One region of the Streptomyces sp. NPDC050287 genome, then DNA from elsewhere that is predicted to be linked to it. Evidence: riboswitches for the same ligand, from Rfam matches in the RefSeq annotation. Region 1 holds a riboswitch; the other holds the start of a gene.
The links. A riboswitch is a leader RNA that binds a small molecule or an ion and turns the genes downstream of it on or off. The one in region 1 is predicted to bind cobalamin.

Region 1 (3,716 bases):
GGATGACGACGAGGTCGGCGTCCGCCAGCTCCTCCGCCCGGTCCACGAACCGCACGACGACACCCGGCTCGGCGGCCAGCGCGTCCACGTCGGTGAAGTTGGACATCAGGGGGACCGCGCAGACGGCGATCCTCAGGACGTCCTCACCGACGGGCGGCGCCACGTTCGACTCCCGGACCGTGCCCCGCAGGGAGACCCGCAGCCCGTCCTCCTCATCGATCCCGAGCCCGTGTCGGAAGGGCAGGACGCCGTACGTGTGCCGCCCGGTGAGCGCGTGCAGCATGTCGAGCCCGGGTTCGAGCAGCGAGACGTCCCCGCGGAACTTGTTGACGAGGAACCCGGCGACGAGGGCCTGATCCTCGGGCGAGAGCAGTGCGACGGTCCCGAAGAAGGAGGCGAAGACGCCCCCGCGGTCGATGTCGCCGACCACCAGGACGGGCAGCCCGGCGTTCCGGGCGATGCCCATGTTGACGATGTCGGTCCGCCGCAGATTGATCTCGGCGGGAGAACCGGCCCCCTCACAGATCACCGCGTCATACGTGCCCCGCAACTCGGCGAGACAGTCGAGCACGGTCCCCAGCAGCTTCTGCTGCCGCCCGCCGTGATAGCCGCGCGCACTGAGCTCCCCGACCGGCTTCCCGAGCAGCACGACCTGACTGCTCTGCTCACCGCCCGGCTTGAGCAGCACGGGGTTCATCAGCGCGGTCGGCTCGATGCGGCAGGCCTGCGCCTGCATGGCCTGGGCCCGCCCGATCTCGGCCCCTTCCCTCGTCACGAACGAATTGAGGGACATGTTCTGCGCCTTGAAGGGCGCGACCTTCACCCCCTGCCGCACCAGCCACCGGCAGATCCCCGCGGTGACGACACTCTTGCCGGCGTCGGAGGTGGTACCGGCGACCAGAAGACCACCACTCATCGGATACGCCCCCTGGTGAGAAACCGCCCGGCGACACTGACGCCGAGAGCCAGCAGACCGACGTGCCGGGACAGCCGCACGGCCCGCTCGATGTCGTGCGCGACCACGGCACGCCCCTCTCCGTTGAGCACGGGCCGATGCTCGACCCGCCCCGCATAGGACAGGGTCCCGCCGAGCCGCACCCCGAGCGCCCCGGCGAACGACGCCTCCACAGGCCCGGCGTTGGGACTCGGATGCTTCCCGGCATCGGTCCGCCAGGCGCGTACGGCTCCCCGCGGATTCGGACCCGCCAGCATGGCCAGTACGGCGGTCAGCCGTGCCCCCGGCCACCCCACCAGGTCGTCCGTCCGTGCCGAGGCCCACCCGAACCGCCGGTACCTGTGCGACCTGTGCCCGACCATGGCGTCCAGGGTGTTGACGGCCCGGAACCCGAGCAGCCCGGGCACACCGCCCAAGGCCCCCCACACCAGCGCCCCGACCACCGCGTCGGAGGTGTTCTCGGCGACGGACTCCACGACGGCCCGCGCGATCCCGTCGGCGTCCAGCGCCTGCGGATCCCGCCCGCACAGATGCGGCAGCCGCGCCCGCGCCCCCTCGACGTCCCCCGCCTCCAGCGCGCGCCCGATGGCCCTGGCCTCCCGCGCGAGTGAAGTCCCGCCGACGACGGCCCAGGTGGCGGCGCCGGTCAGCGCGACGGAAGCGGCAGGGGAGGTACGTACGGAACGAGCGGTCAAAGCTCCGAGCGCCGTGACCCCACCGGCGCACACAACGGCGTACAGCGCGCCCCACCCCCGGTGGTCACGCCACAGCACCCGCTCCACGGCACCCGCGGCACGTCCGAACACGGCGACCGGATGTCCACGGCGGGGATCGCCGAGGAGCAGGTCACCGAGGAGGCCGGCGACGGCGCCGTACGCGAAAACGCGATCGGCACGCATGGACTCAGCCGACCGCTGTCACAGACAGGGAGGAGCTGATCAACCTCGAACGGCAGCCGAGCATGGCGATATGTCCTCACTCAGGGTGTCCACGCCCTGGTTCGACGAGACCGGCGGTGAGAGTTCCTGGCTCCCGGGGCTTTCTACCCCGGTGACAGTGGCGGGACCGCGCCGGATTCTCACCGGCTTCCTCTCCTGCCGCCGTACATGGCCCCGGCAGTCCACCACGGGGTTGGAAGGGCCGTCAACTTGCCGTTGACCTGCGAAGGGAGAGTGTGCTGAGGCCCACACGCGAGCGGTCACAACCGTCACAACGCACGTGGGGTGCGGGACGGCGATCCGTCCCGCACCCCACGCGTTGTCCGGGTGCCGCAGGTCAGGCGACGATCAGTGAGATCCCGTACGCCACCGCCGCCGCGCACGCGGCGAAGCACGCGTAGGCGCCGGTGACCGCGAGGGCGGCGGAGCCGCCCTGGGCCGCGGCCCGCTCCCGGCGGGACAGGCCCATGATGCCGAGGGTGAACAGGGCCACGAGTGCCACGGTGACCACGAGGCTGACGCCGAAGACGGAGCCGAGTGCCGCCCAGTCGATCTTCATCCTGTTGCTTCCTTAGACGGTGGTCGCGGCCGGCGGGGCCGCGGGGTCGGCGGTGGTGACGGCTCCGGCGGGCGCCGGGATGGTGGCCGTGAGGTCCTCGGCGACGGACCCCGCCGGGGGCGGGGTGACCGCGGCGATCGCGGCGGTCACCACACCGGCCGGCTCCGCGGTCTCGCGGGCGTCGGGCTCGGTGACGACGTTGGTGTGGTCGACGACCTCCCGGCGGGAGAGCTTCCAGATGGCCGCGCTGGAGGCGATCAGGAAGACGGCGACCAGGGCGGTGCCGACGTCCCCGATGCCGGTCACGTACTCGGCGAGCGCGCCGACCAGGGCCGCGGCCGGCAGGGTCAGACCCCACGCCACGAACATCCGGGTGGCAGTCGACCAGCGCACGACCCCGCCCTTGCGGCCGAGGCCCGCGCCCATCACCGAACCGGAGACGGAGTGCGTGGTGGAGAGGGAGAAGCCGAGGTGGGAGGAGGCCAGGATGACCGTGGCCGCGCTGGTCTGGGCGGCGAAGCCCTGCTGCGGCTGAAGGTCCGTCAGGCCCTTGCCCATGGTGCGGATGATGCGCCAGCCGCCGAGGTAGGTGCCGAGCGCGATGGCGAGACCCGCGGAGAGGATGACCCAGGTGGGCGGGTCGGAGTCGGGGGCGACGACGCCGCCGGCGACCAGGGCGAGGGTGATGATGCCCATCGTCTTCTGGGCGTCGTTCGTGCCGTGGGCGAGCGAGACCAGGCCGGCCGAGGCGATCTGACCCGCGCGGTAGCCCTTCTCCGCCGCCTTGCCGTCGGCCTTCTTGCCGAGCGTGTAGGACAGGCGGGTGGCGAGCATCGCGGCGACGCCCGCGACGACCGGTGCCGCGATCGCGGGGAGCAGGACCTTGGTGACCAGCACGTCACCATGGACCGCGCTCATACCGGCGGAGGCGATGGTGGCCCCGATCAGACCGCCCATCAGGGCGTGCGAGGAACTGGAGGGCAGGCCCACCAGCCAGGTCACGAGGTTCCAGAGGATCGCGCCGACCAGGGCGGCGAAGATGACCTCGGGACGTATGCCGGTCTCGTCGACGAGACCTTTGGAGATCGTGTTGGCGACCTCCACGGAGAGGAAGGCACCCACAAGGTTCAGCACGGCGGACATGGCCACCGCGACCTTGGGCTTGAGCGCACCGGTCGAGATGGTCGTGGCCATCGCGTTGGCGGTGTCGTGGAAACCGTTCGTGAAATCGAACGCAAGCGCGGTTACCACCACGATCGCGAGG
Region 2 (3,716 bases), on a different contig from region 1:
CGAACGCTGTCCGGAGCACTTCATTCCTTGTGTGGCGGAATTGTGTTGACGGCTCGAAGTGCCTCTGAATTGCCGCAGGTTGACAGCTTGCGAAGGGCGATCCACGATGTGCGAACACCCGTGACTCATGTGACCAATGAGTCAAGTGTTTCTCAGTTCTCTTACCCCGATGGGATCCGCATGTCCATAGCCAGACGTGTCACCGCGCGCCGCCTGCTGGGGACGGGGGCCGCGGCGCTCGTCCTCTGCGCCGCCTCCGCGACCACCGCTTCCAGCGCCTGGGCGACCGGCACTCCCGGTGGCGACGGCTGGAAGTCCGGCGGCGCCTACAAGCCCGGCACCGGCCCGGGCACGGAGACCGGAACCGACCGCTGCCAGTTCTCCCTGGACGGCACCGGCTTCTTCGACTCGGTCAAGGTCGACGACCAGACGCTGAAGCCCACCGACGACGGCAAGGTCCACATCAAGGTCCGCACCGCCGGTGACGCCACCACCTGCACCGCCTCCCTCGCCTCGTACCTCGCCCACGGCTCCACCTTCAACACCTCCGGCGAGCAGGTCTTCGTCGACTTCGACACGGTGACCGTGAAGCCGGGTCAGACCGAGTCCCTCGACATCGCGGTGCCGGACGCGGGCTGCTTCGCGCAGGTCGACCTCTACCGGGGCGCGGTCAAGTTCGACGGCAGGCTCGACGCCAAGGACGGTTTCGTCCACGGCGACGTGCCCATCGGCCCGGACCGTCCGGTCATCAAGGACAAGCTGATCGCGGGCTGGAACGGCGGTACGAAGGACTGCGCGACGACCCCGCCGCCGCAGACGCCGTCCACCCCGGCGCCGACCCCGTCGACTCCCGAGTCCACGGAGCCGTCCAAGCCGGCCGAGGAGACGACGCCGCCGGCCACCGAGGCCCCGACTCCGACTCCGCCGGCCTCGACGGACACCCCGACCCCGTCGGCCTCCGAGTCCACCACCGCCCCGGCCACCGTGCCGAACGGCGGCGGCGACGACCTCGCGGAGACCGGCGCCAACAGCGCCACGGGCCCGATCGCGATCGGCGCGGCGGTGCTGCTGGCGGGCGGCGCGGGCATGGTCGTGCTGACGCGACGCCGGAAGGCGACGCGCTCGTAGCCACACGGTGGTAGCCACGAGCCCGTAGTCATGCGGTCGTAGTCGCGCGCCCGTAGTCATGCGGCGACAGGCGCACGCGGTCGGTACGCGGTGGTGGTCGAGAGGTCGTAGCCGGGCTCGCCTCTCGACCACCACCGCGTCGCGTTGCGTTGCGGAAGGCGTCTCAGCCGTCCGCCGCGCAGTGCTTGAGCAGCGCGGCGATGTCCGCGTCCACCACCCGGTAGCGCACGATCCGGCCCTCCTTCTCGCCCTCCACGACCCCGGCCGCCCGCAGCAGCCTGAGCGCCTGCGACACCGCCGGGTCGTTCATCCCGGTCGCGATCGCCAGGTCGGACACGGCCAGGGGCCCCGTCCGGTGCAACGCCAGCAGCAGCGCCAGCCGCTTCGGGTCGGCGAGCAGCGAGAATCGGTCGGACCAGGCACGGACATGGCCGGGTTCACCGATCGCGGCGATGGCGTCGCACACCCGGTGCCCGTCTATGGTGCGGCGGTCCGCTCGGTCCGCCGGAACGAGATGCATGGCGCCATCCTCGCAGGCGGGATTCTGTGATCTTCGATACCTGCCCAGATATGCAGCTATGCAGGAAACCCCTTACGCCCCTACGGTGGACCCGCCGTGGTGCTCGGGAAGTCGGTGGGAAACCGACGCGGCCCTCGCCACTGTGATCGGGGAGTTCGAGCACCGCCGTCCCGCCAGGGACAGCCACTGGCCGCCGCGAGGGGGCCGGGAAGGCAGGGGCGCGAACGTACGACCCTCCCCCACTCTCGGCTTCGCTCGAGTGGGAGGTACCCCCAAGCCAGGAGACCGGCCACGGCATCTCACGAGTTGATCCACGAGGTGCTGGAGCGTGACCGAATGACCCTGCCCGACCCTGCCCGGACGTCCGTCCCCGCCCCGGCGTCCGTCCCCGCCCCGGCGTCCTTCAAGTGGCGCCGGGAGGACACCCTCAGGACCGCGGGCCTGATGGCGGTGATCCTCGCCCTGCACGTCGTCGCCTTCGGAATCCTGTTCCTCCTCGTCGTCCCCGCCCACTACGAGGTCGGCAACAAGGCCTTCGGCATCGGACTCGGCATCACCGCCTACACCCTCGGTATGCGGCACGCCTTCGACGCCGACCACATCGCCGCGATCGACAACACCACCCGCAAGCTGATGGCCGACGGCAAGCGCCCGGTGTCGGTGGGCTTCTGGTTCGCCCTCGGCCACTCCAGCGTGGTGGTGGTCCTCGCCCTGCTGATCGCGGGCGGCACCCAGCTCGCCGGCAAGGTCATGAACGAGGACTCCGGCACCCACCAGGTGCTCGGCTTCCTCGGTACGACGATCTCCGGCGCGTTCCTCTACCTCATCGCCGCCCTCAATCTGGTCGCCCTGCTGGGCATCCTGAAGGTGTTCAAGGCGATGCGGGCGGGGTCGTACGACGAGCGGGAGCTCGAACAGCACCTGGACTCCCGCGGGTTCATGAACCGCGTCCTCGGCCGCCTCACCAGGTCCATCAGCCGCCCCGGCCAGATGTACCCGCTGGGCTTCCTGTTCGGCCTCGGCTTCGACACGGCCACCGAGGTCACGCTGATGGTGATGGCGGGCTCGGGCGCGGCGGCCGGCCTGCCCTGGTACGCGATCCTCTCCCTGCCCCTCCTCTTCGCCGCCGGCATGAGCCTGTTCGACACCCTCGACGGCACATTCATGAACTTCGCCTACCAGTGGGCGTTCTCCAACCCGGTCCGCAAGGTCTTCTACAACCTCACGATCACCGGCCTGTCCATCGCCGTCGCCTTCTTCATCGGCACCATCGAGCTGGTCGGCGTCCTCCACGACAAACTCGCCCTCGGTGACGCGGTCACCACCTGGATCGCCGACATCAACCTCGACAGCGTCGGCTACGTCATCGTCGGCCTGTTCGTGGTGGTGTGGGCGGCGGCCATCACGTACTGGCGCCTGGCGAAGGTGGAACAGCGGTGGACGATACGCCCGGCCGCCGACACACGCTGACGCCGACGGCAGCGGTCCGGAGGCTTCGCTGGTCGCACCCGCATCTCAAGATGCAGCAGGACAGACCCGAGTGCACGATGAGGAAAGTGCACTCTCTGGAGGTGATTGAGAATGCGACGAGCATTCGCCACCGCAGCAGCCGTGCTTCTCCCCCTCGGCCTTGCAGGAGGCCCGGCCGTGGCGGCACCACAAAGCACTCCATCGTCTGCGACCGCCACAGTGACCAGCACCCAGTCCGCCTACAACCCGGAACTCCCAGCGATCCGAGGGCCGCAGGACGTATGCGGCATCACCAAGCACCGGCCGCCACTTCAGCGCGGATCGTCCGGGTCAGCCGTCCGGCAAGCGCAGTGCTATCTGAATCAGGCCATAGACGCCGGCCTGCGCGAGACCGGGTTCTTCGGCCGGGCCACTCGTCGCGCGACGATAGCCTTCCAGCAGTGCGCCCGAATCTTCGACGACGGACGCGGCCGCATCGGGTCCCAGACCTGGTCGTTCCTCACGCTCTGGGCCAACTCCCCTGGCCGCCCCTTCTGCTGACCGCTCCGGGGCTCCGGGGCTGACTTCCCCGTCGGAGGGTCAGACACCCTCCACCGCC

Region 2: linked by a shared signal. The riboswitch ahead of ACIBK3_RS26325 (HoxN/HupN/NixA family nickel/cobalt transporter) and the one ahead of ACIBK3_RS00335 (cobalamin biosynthesis protein) in region 1 are both predicted to bind cobalamin.

The regions. Positions count from the first base shown of each region.
Region 1 is NZ_JBITIY010000001.1:63,580-67,295, reverse strand. Features, by position in the region: gene ACIBK3_RS00340 (cobyric acid synthase) at 1-916, opposite strand, end outside; gene ACIBK3_RS00335 (cobalamin biosynthesis protein) at 913-1,854, opposite strand; cobalamin riboswitch at 1,954-2,096, opposite strand; gene ACIBK3_RS00330 (hypothetical protein) at 2,231-2,452, opposite strand; gene ACIBK3_RS00325 (anion permease) at 2,465-3,716, opposite strand, start outside.
Region 2 is NZ_JBITIY010000007.1:251,441-255,156, reverse strand. Features, by position in the region: gene ACIBK3_RS26335 (LAETG motif-containing sortase-dependent surface protein) at 181-1,128, shown strand; gene ACIBK3_RS26330 (ArsR/SmtB family transcription factor) at 1,292-1,648, opposite strand; cobalamin riboswitch at 1,729-1,957, shown strand; gene ACIBK3_RS26325 (HoxN/HupN/NixA family nickel/cobalt transporter) at 1,985-3,118, shown strand; gene ACIBK3_RS26320 (peptidoglycan-binding protein) at 3,338-3,658, shown strand; gene ACIBK3_RS26315 (nucleoside hydrolase) at 3,698-3,716, opposite strand, start outside.